Regions from separate parts of the Streptomyces sp. NPDC058796 genome, predicted to be linked through region 2. Evidence: riboswitches for the same ligand, from Rfam matches in the RefSeq annotation. Region 2 holds a riboswitch; the other holds the start of a gene.
What was found. A riboswitch is a leader RNA that binds a small molecule or an ion and turns the genes downstream of it on or off. The one in region 2 is predicted to bind cobalamin.
Positions count from the first base shown of each region.

Region 1: linked by a shared signal. The riboswitch ahead of ACFW47_RS17500 (energy-coupling factor ABC transporter permease) and the one ahead of ACFW47_RS25950 ((2Fe-2S) ferredoxin domain-containing protein) in region 2 are both predicted to bind cobalamin.

Region 1 covers NZ_JBHYOP010000006.1:250,096-257,803, forward strand. Annotated here, with positions in the region: gene ACFW47_RS17480 (FAD-binding and (Fe-S)-binding domain-containing protein) at 1-2,894, shown strand, start outside; gene ACFW47_RS17485 (hypothetical protein) at 2,989-3,438, opposite strand; gene ACFW47_RS17490 (chloride channel protein) at 3,712-5,067, shown strand; gene ACFW47_RS17495 (potassium channel family protein) at 5,064-5,606, shown strand; cobalamin riboswitch at 5,660-5,846, shown strand; gene ACFW47_RS17500 (energy-coupling factor ABC transporter permease) at 5,876-6,589, shown strand; gene ACFW47_RS17505 (energy-coupling factor ABC transporter substrate-binding protein) at 6,586-6,930, shown strand; gene cbiQ (cobalt ECF transporter T component CbiQ) at 6,931-7,680, shown strand; gene ACFW47_RS17515 (ATP-binding cassette domain-containing protein) at 7,677-7,708, shown strand, end outside.
Region 2 covers NZ_JBHYOP010000010.1:350,865-358,572, forward strand. Annotated here, with positions in the region: gene ACFW47_RS25930 (helix-turn-helix domain-containing protein) at 1-782, shown strand, start outside; gene ACFW47_RS25935 (cation transporter) at 1,005-1,733, opposite strand; gene ACFW47_RS25940 (ArsR/SmtB family transcription factor) at 1,736-2,071, opposite strand; gene ACFW47_RS25945 (ferric reductase-like transmembrane domain-containing protein) at 2,448-3,434, shown strand; cobalamin riboswitch at 3,479-3,629, shown strand; gene ACFW47_RS25950 ((2Fe-2S) ferredoxin domain-containing protein) at 3,690-4,094, shown strand; gene ACFW47_RS25955 (tellurite resistance TerB family protein) at 4,441-4,896, opposite strand; gene ACFW47_RS25960 (sporulation protein) at 5,024-6,007, opposite strand; gene ACFW47_RS25965 (hypothetical protein) at 6,103-6,321, opposite strand; gene ACFW47_RS25970 (hypothetical protein) at 6,569-6,925, shown strand; gene ACFW47_RS25975 (DUF6411 family protein) at 7,227-7,469, opposite strand.

The DNA of each region.
Region 1 (7,708 bases), on a different contig from region 2:
GTGCGCCCGTGCTGTCGCGGGGCGGCGGGACGAGCCTGGCCGGGCAGTGCACGGGCGCCGGGGTGGTGCTCGACTGGTCGAAGTACTGCACCCGCGTGGAGTCCGTGGACACCGACGCCCGCACCTGCGTGGTGCAGCCCGGGATCGTGCTGGACGACCTCAACCGGCAGCTCGCTCCGTACGGCCTGCGCTACGGGCCGGAGCCCGCCACCCACGCCAACTGCACCATCGGCGGCATGATCGGCAACAACTCCTGCGGCGCCACCGCGCAGGCGTACGGCAAGGTCGTCGACAACATCGCCCGGCTGGAGGTGCTGCTCTACGACGGGACCCGCTTCTGGTGCGGGGAGACCGGCGACGAGGAGTACGCCGGGATCGAGCGGCAGGGCGACCTGCGGGCGACCGTATACCGGCGGCTGCGCGCGCTGCGCGACACCTACGGGGACGAGATCCGCCGCCGGTTCCCACAAATCCCGCGCCGGGTGTCCGGCTACAACCTGGACTCGCTGCTGCCCGAGCACGGCTTCGACGTGGCCGGGCTGCTGGTGGGCAGCGAGTCCACGCTGGTCACCGTCCTGCGGGCGGAGCTGGAACTGGTGCCGGTGGTGAAGGAACGGGTGCTGGTGGTGCTCGGGTTCGACGCCATCGACAAGGCCGCCGACGCCGTGCCCGACATCCTGCCGCACGAACCGATCGCGCTGGAGGGCGTGGACGCCCGGCTGGTCCGGGACCAGCGGATCAAGCGCCTCAACGACAAGGCGCTCGCCGAGCTGCCAGACGGCAACGCCTACCTGCTGGCGCAGTTCGGCGGCGACACCGTCGAGGAGGCGGGCGCGCGGGCGCATCGGATGCTGGAGGCGGTGCACCGCTCCGAGCACGACGCGGACTGCTCGTTCCTCGACGACCCGGCGAACGAGCGGGCGCTGTGGCAGGTCCGGGAGGCCGGGCTCGGTGCCACCGCGCACATCCCGGGCAAGCCCGACACCTTCGAGGGCTGGGAGGACTCGGCGGTCGCCCCCGGGAAGCTGGGCGACTACCTGCGGCGGCTGCGCGCGCTCTTCGAGGAGTTCGGCTACCTGAGCGACACCGGGCCCAGTCTGTACGGGCACTTCGGGCAGGGCTGCGTGCACACCCGGATCCCGTTCGACCTGTACACCGCGGACGGGGTGGCGACGTACCGGAGGTTCATGGAGCGGGCGGCCGACCTCGTCGTGGAGTTCGGCGGGTCGCTGTCCGGGGAGCACGGCGACGGGCAGAGCCGGGGCGAGCTGCTGCCGCGGATGTTCGGGGACGAGCTGGTCGAGGCGTTCGGGCGGCTGAAGGCCGTGTTCGACCCGATGGACCGGATGAACCCGGGGAAGGTCGTCGCGCCGTACGGGCTGGACGAGAACCTGCGCCTGGGCGGCGACTGGGCCCCGTACGAGCCCCGCGACCTGCGTTTCCGCTTCCCGCACGACGGGGGGTCGTTCTCGCAGGCCGCCAACCGGTGCGTCGGGGTCGGCAAGTGCCGGCAGCACACCAGTGACGGCACGGTGATGTGCCCGTCGTACCAGGTGACCCGGGAGGAGGAGCACTCGACGCGGGGCCGGGCGCGGCTGCTGTTCGAGATGCTCGACGGGCACGGGGACGGCGCCCTGCGGGACGGCTGGCGGTCCCAGGCGGTCAAGGACGCGCTCGATCTCTGTCTGGCCTGCAAGGGGTGCAAGAAGGACTGTCCGGCGGACGTGGACATGGCCACGTACAAGGCGGAGTTCCTGTCCCACCACTACGAAGGCCGGCCGTGGCGCAGGCCCCGCTCGGACTGGTCGATGGGCTGGCTCCCGGCGCTGGCGCAGGTGGTGGGCCGCACCCGGCTCGCGCCGGTCGTCAACGCGCTCACCCACGCCCCGCTGCTGTCGAAGGCGGCCGTGCTGGTCGCCGGGGTGGCGGACCGGGAGGTGCCGCTGTTCGCGGAGCGGACCTTCGAGCAGTGGTTCGAGCGCCACGAACCGGAGGGCGACGGGCGGCGCGGGTCGGTGCTGCTGTGGCCGGACACCTTCACCAACCATTTCCACCCGCACATCGGACGGGCCGCGGTCCGGGTGCTGGAGCACGCCGGCTGGCGGGTGGAGCTGCCGTCCGAGCCGCTGTGCTGCGGGCTGACCTGGATCTCCACCGGGCAGCTGGGCACGGCGCAGAAGGTCCTCACCCGGACCGTGCGCGGCCTCGCCGAGCACGTGCGGGCGGGCGGTCTGGTGGTGGCGCTGGAGCCGAGCTGCACGGCGGTGTTCCGGGCGGACGCGGGCGAGATGTTCCCCGGCGACCAGGACGTGCGCCGGCTGGCGGAGCAGACGGTCACGCTGTCCGAGCTGCTGACCGAGCACTCCCCGGGCTACGAGCCGCCGCGGGTGCCCGAGCGGTCCGCGAAGGCGCTGGCCCAGGTGCACTGCCACCAGCACGCGATCATGGGCTGGGAGGCCGACCGGGAACTGCTGCGCCGGGCCGGGGTCGACGCCGAGCGGCTGGACTCCGGGTGCTGCGGGCTGGCCGGCAACTTCGGTTTCGAGCGGGGCCACCTGGACGTCAGCGAGGCGTGCGCGGAGCGGGTGCTGCTGCCCCGGCTGCGGGAGGAGGACGAGGCGACGGTGGTCCTCGCCGACGGGTTCAGCTGCCGCACGCAGATCCACGAGTTCGACAGCGGCGGCCACGAGGGCGTGCACCTGGCGGAGCTGCTGGCCTCGGCGCTGCCCCGGCCCGCCGGGGACACCGACGTGCCGGGCAGCGCTTACGGCACCGCGCCGGGCGCCCGGCCGACGGCGCCGGGGCGGCGGGCGAAGGCGCTGGCCCTCGCGGGTACGGGGCTGGCGGCCGTCGGCTCGGCGGCGGCCCTGAGCCGGGCCCTGCGGCATCGCTGAAGGCCCGTCCCCGGCCTGCCGACGGCGGTGACCTCCGGGAGCCGGGTACGGCTCCGGAGGGCACCGGCGGGGGACGGTTCTTCTTGACGGTTCTTCAGGCGGCCTGGTCCTGGCGGCTGGCCAGGGCCCAGATGACGAAGACGTCGATCGCCATCATGATCACGGACCAGACGGGCGAGTACGGCAGGAACAGGAACTGGGCGATCAGGCTGAGCGAGGCCAGGAAGATACCGGCGAAGCGTGCCCAGGCCATGTCCTTGAGCAGGCCGACTCCGGTGACGAGGACCAGGGCGCCCAGGATGACGTGGATGACGCCCCAGCCCGTCAGGCTGAGCTCGTAGACGTAACTGCCGACGCGGGCGTACACGTCGTCCTCGGCGATGGCCGCGATGCCCTGCAGGACGGCGAGGGCGCCGTTCAGCAGCAGCAGTACGCCCGCGAAGACGACGCCGCCGGTCACCCAGCCGCTGGAACGGTCCGCCGACCGCGGGGTGCCGGTGCCGTGCGTCGGCCTGCCGGGAGAAGGTGCGGCGTGCTGGCTCATGAGCGGAGTCCTTTCTGCGTGTCCCCCGTACGGACCTGCGCCCGTCGGCACCGCGAGGCGCCGACAGGTCATTCGAGCCTGCGGCCACCCGCACCGCCCGGCCACGCGGGTCCGCCGGACGGGTGAATCCGGCAGACGCCGCGCCCTGCCGCCCGGTCCCCGGGACGGACGCCGTGCGCGTGCGGGCCCGGGACGCCTCACGTTTACTGAGCCGCACATGCGAACGCTCGTGAGGGACCGGGTGCCGCGGGTGCGGTGGACGGAGGAGGGCCCGTGACGACGCAGCCCGCGCCGGCCAACGCGGTGCCGGGCCGGGCCGAGCAGTCCCTGCGGCGCACCCTGCTCAGCCCCGGCTATCTGCGGCTGTTGCTGCTGTGCGTGCTGCTGGGGGTGCCCATCGCGCTGGCCTGCTTCTTCTTCGTCGGGCTGCAGCACGAACTCCAGCACTGGGTGTGGACGGCGCTGCCCGAGGCGGTGGGGTACGACGCCCCGCCCTGGTGGTGGCCGCTGCCCGCGCTGGTGCTGGCGGGGCTGATCCTGGCGCCGATCGTGACCCGGATGCCGGGCGGCGGCGGTCATCTGCCGGTGAACGGGCTGGGCGGCGCGCCCGTCGGCCCCCGCGCGCTGCCCGGTGCGGTTCTGGCCGCGCTGGCCACGCTGCCCCTGGGGGTGGTACTGGGACCGGAGGCGCCGCTGATGGCCGTGGGCAGCGGGCTCGCCCTCCTGGCGGTGCGGCGGGCGGGCGCGGCCGGGGACCCGAAAGCGAGCGCGGTCCTCGCCACGGCCGGCTCCACCGCAGCGATCTCCACCATTCTCGGCGGCCCGGTGGCCGCGGCCGTGCTGCTCATCGAGGGCGCCGGGCTCGGCGGCGCCCAGCTGGTCACCCTGCTGCTGCCCTGCCTGCTGGCCAGCGCGACGGGCGCCCTGGTCTTCACCGGCTTCGGCCAGTGGACCGGCCTGAAGACCGGCGCCCTCACGCTGCACGACCTGCCGCCGGGCGCCAATCCGGACGCCGGGGACTTCCTCTGGGGCGTCCCCACGGCGGCGCTGATCGCGGTGCTGATCACACTGGCCCGCGCGCTGGGGCGGCGCACGGTCTCCTGGACGCGGGAGCACACGGCCGTCCGGACCGTCGCCTGCGCCACGGCGGTCGGCGTCTGCGTCGCCGCGTACGCCCTGATCACCGGCCGCTCCCCGGCGCAGGCGGCACTGTCCGGGCAGGCCACGCTCGCCGAGCTCGCCGCGCACCCGCACGCCTGGTCGGTGGGCGCGCTGGTGGCGCTGGTCGCGTGCAAGGGGCTGGCCTGGGGCATCGCGCTGGGCAGTCTGCGCGGCGGCCCGATCTTCCCGGCGGTGCTGCTGGGCACGGCGACGGCCCTGGCCTGCTCCGGCCTGCCCGGCTTCGGCACGACGCCGGCCCTCGCCCTCGGCATCTCCGCCGCGGCGGCCGCGGTGACGGGGCTGCCGCTGGCCAGCGCCGTGCTGGCGGTGCTGCTGATGGGCGGCGACGCGCACGACCAGATGCCGCTGATCGTCACCGGGTCGGTGGTCGCCTTCATCGTCGCCCAGGTGGCACACCGGACCGAGCCGGGCGCGGACGGGGGGCCGGCGGCCGGGGCGGTGCGGTGAGGGGGCGGTGGGCCAAGTGGCGCGCGGTGCGGCCCTGGGTGGTGCGGGCCGGGGCCGCGACGGTCGTGGTCACGGCCTATTTCCTCCTCCCCCTCGACCACCTGGGCCCGCAGCGCCCCCTGGTGAGCTGGCTGCTGTTCGCCCTGGTCCTGGCCGTCGTGGCCGTGCTGCTGCTCCGGCAGATCCGGCACGTGCTGGTCGACCGGCCGGACTCCCGTCCCGGGATGGTCCTCTCCCTGCTGATCGTCCTGTCCGTGCACGTCTTCTCCGCCACCTACTACGCCCTCGCCAAGCAGCCCGGTGAGTTCACCGGCCTCCACACCCGCGTCGACGCCCTGTACTTCACCGTCGTCACCCTGGCGACCGTCGGGTACGGCGACATCGCTCCGCGGGGCCAGTCGGCGCGGATCGTGACGGTCCTGCAGATCGCGTACAGCTTCGTGTTCCTGACCGCCGCCGCGACCGCGCTGACGCAGCGGATGCGCGACATGGTGGTGCGGCGCACGGGCCGGGGCCGGTCCGGCTCGCAGGACGGCTGAGGGGTGCGCGCCCGCCGGGCGGGAGGCCCGCTTGTCACCGCCTCGTGGGAGCACTACCGTCGTCACGCCTTGGTGAACGGGAAATCCGGTGTGATGCCGGTGCGGCCCTCGCCACTGTGAATCGGGAAGTCCGGCTCCGGCCCTCGCGGGCAGCCACTGGATCGCTTGCGATCCGGGAAGGCGGAGCACGGGCGGTGGTACCCGTAAGCCAGGAGACCGGCCAAGGCGCGTCGTCCATCCACGAGGTGCTGGAGAGGGTCTGCCGAGTCATGCACATAGCCGAGGGCTTTCTGCCTCCGGCGCACGCGATCGCCTGGGGTGTCGCGTCCGCGCCGTTCGTCGTCCACGGAGTACGGTCACTCACCCGTGAGGTCAGGGAACACCCGGAGAGCACCTTGCTCCTCGGCGCTTCCGGGGCCTTCACGTTCGTCCTGTCGGCCCTGAAACTGCCATCCGTCACCGGGAGTTGCTCCCACCCGACCGGCACCGGTCTGGGCGCGATCCTCTTCCGGCCGCCGGTCATGGCGGTACTGGGCACCATCACCCTGCTCTTCCAGGCGCTGCTGCTCGCGCACGGCGGGCTGACCACGCTCGGCGCCAACGTCTTCTCGATGGCGATCGTCGGCCCCTGGGCCGGGTACGGCGTCTACCGGCTGCTGCGCCGCTGCGACGTGCCGCTGATGGTCACCGTGTTCTGCGGGGCGTTCGTCGCCGACCTGTCCACGTACTGCGTCACCAGCGTGCAGCTGGCGCTGGCCTTCCCCGATCCGGGCAGCGGGTTCCTGGGCTCGCTCGGCAAGTTCGGGTCCGTCTTCGCCGTCACCCAGATCCCGCTGGCGGTGAGCGAGGGCCTGCTCACCGTGATCGTCATGCGGCTGCTGGTGCAGTCCAGCAAGGGGGAACTGACCCGGCTGGGCGTCCTGCTGACGAAGCCGGGGACCGCGGGGTCCGAGGAGACCGAGGGACAGGCGGTGGCCCGATGAGCCGGAACGCCAAGATCAACGCCCTGCTGCTGCTCGCCGTGGCGGCGCTCGCGGTACTGCCGCTGGCGCTGGGACTCGGCGACCACAAGGAGGAGCCGTTCGCCGGGGCCGACGCGGAGGCGGAGACGGCGATCACCGAGATCGAGCCGGAGTACGAGCCGTGGTTCTCGCCGCTGTACGAACCGCCCTCGGGAGAGGTCGAGTCGGCGCTGTTCGCCCTGCAGGCCGCGATCGGCGCGGGCGTGCTGGCGTACTACTTCGGGCTGCGCCGGGGGCGGCGGCAGGGCGCGGAGCGGGCGACGGCGGCTGCTGCTGTACGGGACGCTCCCGAAGGGGACTGAGTGCTGCCGATCGACGCGGCGGCGCACAGCAGTCGCTGGCGTCGCCGTCATCCCGTGGACAAGGCCGTGCTCGGGCTCGGGCTGACCGTGCTGGCGGTCTCGCTGCCGCCCTGGCCGGGTGCGGCGCTGGTGCTGGTCACGGCGCTCGCCGTGCTGCTGGGGCCGGCGGGGGTGCCCGGGCGCAGGCTGTGGCGGGCGTACCGGGTGCCGCTGGGCTTCTGCGTGACGGGGGCGCTGCCGCTGCTCGTTCAGGTCGGCGGTCCGGACAGGTTCCTGACGGCGGCGGACGGCGGACCGGTGCGCGCCGGTGAGCTGCTGCTGCGCACCTCGGCGGCCTCCCTCGGGGTGCTGCTGTTCGCGTTCACCACGCCGATGTCCGACCTGCTGCCCCGGCTGGTGCGGGCCGGGGTGCCGGCGCCGGTGGTGGATGTGGCGCTGGTGACGTACCGCATGAGTTTCCTGCTGCTGGACTCCGTGCGCCGGGTGCGGCAGGCGCAGGCGGCGCGGCTGGGGCACACCACCCGGGCCGCGGCCTGGCGTTCGCTCGGCGGGCTCGGCGCCACGGCGTTCGTGCGGACCTTCGACCGGGCGGCGCGGCTGCAGAGCGGGCTCGCCGGGCGCGGCTACGACGGCACCCTGCGGGTCCTGGTGCCCGAGGCCCGCGTCTCGGTGCCGTTCACCGCGGCGAGCGTGGCGCTGCTGGCGGCGCTGGCCGCCCTCACCCTCGTACTGGAAGGTCCCCTGTCGTGAACGAGCCGGAGGCGGCCCTGGTGGCCCT
Region 2 (7,708 bases):
ACGTGGAGCCCGACCACGGGCTCGACCACCTCCCGCACGCAGACACCGTGCTCGTGCCCGGCTGGGCCGACACCGACCGCGAACCTCCGGCGGAACTGGTCGACGCCCTGCGCGCGGCCCACGCGGCCGGTGCCCGGGTGGCGTCGCTGTGCACGGGCGCCTTCGTCCTGGGGGCCGCCGGCCTGCTCGACGGGAGGCGCGCCACCACGCACTGGGCCCACACCAGGGAGCTGGCCCGGCGACATCCGGCCGCCGACATCGATCCGGACGTCCTCTACGTCGACAACGGCGATGTCCTGACCTCGGCGGGCAAGGCCGCCGCCATGGACCTGTGCCTGCACCTGGTCCGCCTCGACCACGGCTCGGCCAGCGCCAACAAGATCGCCCGCCGCCTGGTCATCCCTCCGCACCGCGACGGTGGCCAGGCCCAGTTCATCGCCACCCCCGTCCCCGACCCGGGCAACCACCCCCTCGGTGAGCTCTTCCCCTGGGTCCTCGAACGCCTCGACCAGCCCCTCACCGTCGAGGACCTCGCCCGACGGGCCGGTCTGAGCTCACGCCACCTGGCCCGTCACTTCAGGCACCTCACCGGCACCACGCCTCTGCATTGGCTCCACGTCCAACGAATCCGCCGCGCCCAAGAGCTGCTGGAGACCACCGACGCCACCATCGATACCGTCGCCGAGGCCGCCGGAATGGGCACCGCCACCACCCTGCGCCGCCACTTCCAGCGCACTGTCGGCGTCCCGCCCGACGCCTATCGCCGTACCTTCCGCCCCTGAAGAAGTACTCCCGGCCGTGACCCCGGGCCCCCTTGATCCCCGACCCCTCGGTGCACGGGCGCTGGCCCGGACAGGGGGGCGCGGGTGGGAAGAGGGCGGCGGACGGCATGGCAGGCGCGGAGGACAAGCACACGTCAGGGTGCGGGGCGCCTCATGTCCCGGGACGTGGCCAGGCTCGCCGGTGTGTCGCACACGGCCGCTTAGGGGTGGGAGTGCGGGCTTCTACGAGCAGCAGGCGCAGCCCGGCTTGCAGCCGCACGCGACTGTCTCGTCCGCGGCCGGTTCGACGGGATGCGGAGGACGCGCGGTGGGTGCGCAGCAGCCCCGGCCCCGCCAGGTGTCGCGGCCTTCCTTGACGGCGATACCGGCGATGACGAGGGCGGCGATCGGATCGGCCCAGGACCAGCCGAGGGTGGCGTTGAGGACCAGGCCGACCAGGAGCACGGCGGAGAGATAGGTGCACAGCAGGGTCTGTTTCGAGTCGGCGACCGCGGACGCGGAGCCGAGTTCACGGCCGGCCTTGCGCTGGGCGGCGGACAGGAACGGCATGATCGCCAGGGACAGGGCTGCGATGACGATGCCGGGGACGGAACGGTCGGCCTCGCCGGTGCCGACGAGAGCCCGGGCGGCGTCGAAGGTGACGTAGACGGCGAGCGCGAAGAAGGACACCGCGATGATTCGCAGGGCGGCCTGCTCGCGTGCCTCGCGGACGGCGTGGTCACGGGCGGAGAACTGCCAGGCGACCGCGGCGGCGGAGGAGACTTCGATGATCGAGTCGAGGCCGAAGCCGATCAGGGCGGTGGAGGAGGCGACCGCGCCGGCGGTGATGGCGACGATTGCCTCGATCATGTTGTAGGCGATGGTGGCGGCGACCAGCAGGCGTACGCGCTTGGCGAGGGCTTCGCGGCGGGCCTGGGACGGCCCGAGGGGTGCCGATATCCCGGCGGTCATGGTCAGCAACAGCCCTTCTCGTCGGCGTCGACGCAAGCACGGTCGGTCTCGACGGCCACCACGGCAGCGCGCAGGTCGTCCAAGGCGTGGCCGAGGCGCTCGTCGGCGAGCTCGTAGCGGGTGCGGCGCCCATCGGGCACGGTGACCACGAGACCGCAGTCGCGCAGGCAGGCCAGGTGATTGGACAGGCGGGTGCGGGAGACGCCGAGCGTGTCGGCGAGCTCGGCCGGATAGGCCGGTGCCTGGCGCAGGGCCAGCAGGACGCGGCAGCGGATCGGATCGGCGAGCGCGCGGCCGAAGCGGGCCAGCACCTCGATGTCGGAGGCAACAGTCAGCACCCCATGACAGTACATCAAATGCTGAATTCAGGGAATCCTGTACACAGTAGTCGGGTCGTTCAGCCGGGAACCAGAGGGAGGCGTGCCTCGCGTCGCGCCACCGGGCGTCCGGGCGTCCGGGCGTCCGGGCGTCCGGGCGGACGGGAGGCGCGAACCGACTGCGTATGTCAGCGAGAGGCGCCCGTATCCCCGCGACCGTGGGACGTCGACGGTCGCCCCGAGCGTGCGGCCAGGCAGGATCAGGTCTGTTCCGCGCACTGCTCGGGAAGACTCTGGCCGGATACCGCCTCGGGAGATCGCTTCCTCCTCGACCAGACTGGTTGCCTCACGCCACATGCGCACCGCTGTTGCGGCGGCCCGTGACCGGGAGGCCCTGATGACGTCAGACGCGAGGCCGGAGGAGGCCGGGGCGGCAGCCCCGCGCGGACGGCGACGGCCTCTCGGCGACCGCGTCGTGCTGCGCGGCGACCTGCGGTCCGCCCTGCCCGACGCCACCGCGGCGGTGGTGGTCACGGCGCTTGTGTTCGCCCTTCTGTGGGCGCGTATGGAGTCGGGTGCTTCGGACACGGTCGCGGTCATGCCGTTCATGGACGATGCCGGAACCTACTGGATGTACTTGCTCAGTCAGGCGTTCGGCTGGTCGGGGCTGTTGTGGGCCTGGGGCACGGTCATGCTCGGCCTGCTGCTGTCGGGACCACGGCCCACCCGGCTGCCCGTCTCCCGGCAGGTGCTGGAGCGTTGGCACCGCACCACGAGCCTGACGACGATGGCGCTGATGTTCGCGCACGCGCTGATGTTCGCCGCGGAACTCGTACGCTACGAGACGAAGGTGGACTGGGCCGAGCGGCTGTGGGTGGGCTTCGCCGACAGCTTCGTGCCGGGCTGGTACGACTCGGGCACCGGCCGGATCGCCATCCCGCTCGGTCAGGGTGCCTTGTACCTGGCGATTCCGCTGGGCCTGCTGTTCTATGTCCGGCACCGCATCGGTGCGAACACCTGGAGGCGACTGCACCGTTTCGTGATCGTCGTGTACGTGCTGAGCGTGTGGCACACACTGCTGTACGGAACCAACGTCTGGTACGGGGAGTGGCCGCGCACCGTTCTGTGGCTGCTGCAACTCCCGGTCGCCGTGCTGCTGTTGCTCCGTCTGCTCAGGCCGGCCCGGCGGGCCGAACGCCTGGGCTCCCCCGGCGGGCGCGGGAGCGGTGCCCGGCCGGGCTGGTGGCTGAGGGCGGCGGGACGGGCCGCCGCCGGAGCCGTCGTCGTAGGGCTCCTCGTCGTGGTGGTGTCCGGCCGCGACGGCGGACGGGACCGCCCGACCCATCCGCCCGCGACGACCCCGCACTCCCAGGAGACGGACTGACGGCTCGAACGGGGCGGTGGGAAGGCGTCCCGGGGTGAGATGATGTCCGGTGACAAGGCGACGGCGGACGAGGAAGCCGGTGTGAATCCGGCGCGGTCCCGCCACTGTGATCGGCGAGCGAGTCCCGACAGGCCACTGCCCGGAAACGGGCGGGAAGGCCGGGACGAGCATCGACCCGAGAGCCAGGAGACTCACGCGGTCGCCTCCTCGACGGACCACCGGGGCGGATCTCCCCGGAGAGAGGGACGGCACCGCATGCCCGCAACACCGACCGGACGAACGACAGACGACACGAGGCCAGCAACGGCCGCCGCCCCGGTACCGTGCCGCATCGTCGTGTGCCGCGACTGCTGCTGCGGCAGCGCAAAGGTGACCGGCGTCGACCACGCGACCCAGACCGAGCGCCTGCGCGCCGCGGCACCGGTACGCGTCTCCGACTGCCTCGACGTCTGCGACCAGGCCAACGTCATCGTCGTGCTGCCTTCCGCCGAAGGCCGCGCCGCCGGTGCCCGTCCCGTCTGGCTCGGGCTGGTCAACGACCCGGACGCGACCGAGGACATCGCCGCGTGGGCACGCGCGGGCGGACCGGGCGTCGCGCCCCTGCCGGACATCCTCGACCTGTACGCCATCACGCCGCCGCGACGGCGTACGGCCCCCTGACCGTACGGACGGTGAACCGGAGGACGGGGCAGGAACGTGCACGGCGCCCGTCCTCACCCGCATCCCTCACCGCCCCCCGGATGGTGGGGCCGACGGAGCAAAGCAACCGCACGGGACGGCTTCCGGGCCGGCCTTGCGGTGCCGGCCCGGCCGCCGCCACTTGTCGGCCACCGTACCCAGGAAGGAGATTGGGGTCCGCCGCCGGGGCCGGGCCGGGCGATCGCGGCTCGCCCGGCGTGGACGTCGGCGATCAGGGACTCGGTCAGCGTGTCGACCGGGGGAGCCGGCGGCGACCATTCGGCCCTCCCGGAGTACGACGGCCCGGCCGCGGCACATGGCCGCCAGGTCAGAGATCGAACTCGTGGGGTGGGAGGTCGAGGACGTAGCACGCCTCGCGAACGACGGCCTGCTCGTCCTTGTCGAAGTCGCCGTCGGCTCCGCCGATCACGATGCCGATCTGCACCACGGCCCGCGCCTCGGCGGGCTTCTCCTTCGCCTTGGCGATCTCCTGGAGGACGCTGACCTTGCCGAGCGCGAAGTCGGCGGCGAGCTTGTTGAGGTTGTCCTCGAAGCGGCGGTGCAGGTCGTCGGCGGGGAAGTTCTGCAGTACGTCGTTGGTGGCGATGAGCTGGGCGACGCGCTGCCGTTCCGAGGAGTCGACGGTGCCGTCGGCGGCGGCGACCAGCGCGCACATCGCCATGCTCGCGTCGCGGAAGGCGCCGCTCTTGAGGTCGTTCTTCTTCGCCGTGAGCTGGGTCTGCATCTGGGATGCGGACTCCTTGAAGCGGTCCCACAGGGCCATGAACACTCCAAACGGGTCAAGGGGAGCCCCTGCGCGATGCCGCTCGGGGCAGTCGAAAACTCGTGCTGTGGTCGGGAAGCGGACGGCGGAGCGGGCGGCGCGTCCCCGTACTGGGGCGGACTGCCGCTCAGTCCTCGCTCTCGTCGTCGCCCTCGAAGAAGTCCCCCACCTCGTCGACGACTTCGGCGGCGACCATGCCGCCGACGACACCGACCGCGAGGCCGGCGGCGCCGGCAGCGATCGCCGTTCCCATACCCGGGCCGGAGCGGTGGTGGTCGTCGTGATGATGCTCACCGTGTCCGTGGTGTCCGTGGTCGGCGAAAGGCGCACCGTGCCCGTAGGCGGACCGGTGCTCGACGAGCTGACGGATCCAGCCGTCGACTTCGGCCGTCCAGTCGCGGTTGTCGTGGTGGCCGACGGTGAAGCGGGTGAGCACGTCGTGGCCGGAGGAGAAGAGGCCGCCGCGCTTGTCGGCTTCCAGGACCACCTCCAGTCCTGCGGGGCCGGCCAGGAAGGTCAGTTCGATCTCGTTGACCTGGCGGGCGTACTGGGGCGCGGGGGTGAGCTCGATCTCCTGGTAGAAGGGAAGCTGCTGCCCGGTGCCGCCGATGTGTCCGTATTCGAGGTCGGCGGACTTGAAGCCGAAGCCGAGCTGCCCGAGGGCTTCCAGGATCGCTTCCTGGGCCGGCAGCGGGGCGACGGTGAGCCGGTCGAGGTCGCCGCGGTCCTTGGCACCGGCGACGGCGAGCTCGGTGCGCACGCCGAGGACGATGCCCAGAGGTTGCCCGTACAGCTCGGTGACGGGTGTCTCCCAGGGCAGTGTGACGCTGAAGGGGACGCTGCGTGACTCTTCGGCGGCCAGCCGGAAGCCGCCGCCGACGGTGAACCGGTCGAAGACGACGACGCCTTCGCTCTCACCTTCCTCGTGCTCGGCCTCGACCCGGGCCACGAGGTCGAGCGTGATGTGCTCGATGTCGAAGTCGGCCTGGCCGCCTTTGAGCTGCACCTGCCCGCTGAGTGTGCCGCCGGGCAGCACGGGGTCCGGGTCGAGGACCGTGTCGACCGTGGGGGCGCCCACGCCGAGTGAGCCGAGAAGTCGCTTGAACACCATCGTGGCGTCCACTCCTTATGCGTGCGTCTGTTTCATCAGAAAGGTGCCGTCCGCCCGCGCGGCGACGGACGGCACCACGGCCGCTGACCGGCCGGCTACTTGGCCGCTTCGAGCGCGGCGAGGGCCTGCGCCCAGCGGACGTACTTCAAGTCGGCCAGGTCCGCGACGGTTTTGACACCGAACGCCTCCCGGAGCAGCTCGCCGTCGCGGTCGGAGACACCCTTCAGCGCCGCCACGGGGGCGGCGAGTATCTCCTGCAGGCTCTTGTCCGCCCACGCCTTGTCCAGGACCTTGTCCAGGTCGATCGAGGCCATGTGTGTCTTCTCCAGAGGTGTGTGGCCCGGGCCGGCCCAGGGCTCGTTTCTACAAACGAGTAGAAGCATAGAGTTGGCTCGGGGGGCGGGGAGCGCCCTGCGGTCCGCCGCGCAGGGAAAGGCTTGAATTCGCCCCTGCGCCGCCAGGGGCCGCTTGGTTCGCAGGCCGGGGGGTCGGTCGTTGGGGGCGCAGTCCTCGACCATTGCGCACATGGTCTGTCGAGTACGCACCGCAGGGTGGTGACAGGTGAGTGCTGTGGCGCCCTGGCTGGGTGTGCTGGCCGTGTTCGTGCCGGCCGTGGGAGCCGGCTGCTTCGCGGCCCAGGAGTCCGCCCACGCCTCGGCCGGCCGGCTCGACGCCACGGTGGCCGAAGCCATCGAACTGCTGCTCCGACGCCGGGCCGCGCTCGCCGTGGTCCGCGACGGCACCGGCAGGCTCATAGCGGGGGAGTCGAGATGCTGCCCTGCACGGCGGAGTAGGGCAGCCCGGGCGAAGAACGCCCAACAGGCCATCACCGCAGCCGGAACGGATCGATCGCCCATGCCGCTCAAGACGAGCCCGGCGGCCAGAGTGAGCGCGATGGCGTGGCCCGCGTGGACCTGACGCGGGCTTCGCCGCGGGCCTCAGGCGTCTGCTGCTCGCCCCGACGACAGAGCTCCGACCGCCGGTGACCTCGGCCGGGTACGGGCCGAGGTAGGTGTGGAGCATCCGGTCCGTCCGCCGCTCGCCGCCAGGAATGTCACGGCCACCAGGCGGAGTGCAGCACGGCTGCGCGTGGCCCCAGGCATTCCCGCAGCGGAGCCACCGCGCCGCCGGGAACGGTCACATGGCTGTCACACAAAGCCAAGACCGGGAAACTGCGTCCCCGAAAGCGACCACATCAGACCACAGACCACGGCACCGGTCAGAACGGCATGTGGCCTCGGGCTCGCCGACCGGCCGACCCGCTGCGGCCGACAGCCTTGGAACTGCTGCGAAACGGCTTGCTGAGCGCTCGTCCGAGGATGCCGGGGGCCTTCCCGCCGGCCCGTGACCCGAGTCCGAGTGTGCGCTGAGTGCCGCGTTGCGGATGGTGGGACATGCGCGGCACGAGGAAAGCCAGAAGGGCGAGGACGACGCACACTGCGACGATCCCGACGATCATCATGATGGGCTCCTGAACGTGAGAGGTGTCTGTCGGTTGCCCCGCGGCCACGGGACCATGCGCGCGCTTCCGCCCGGCGCGAGGCCGCGCCGGCAGCGAGACCGCAGGACGGTGTTTCGGTCGCCCTGTCCGCACCTTCCGGCGCCTGCGCGAACCTCATGACTCGACCGGAGTCGGCACTCGTCCACAACGTCGGCCGTAAATAGGCATGTTGGTCATCATTCGGGGCATTCGGCCCAGCA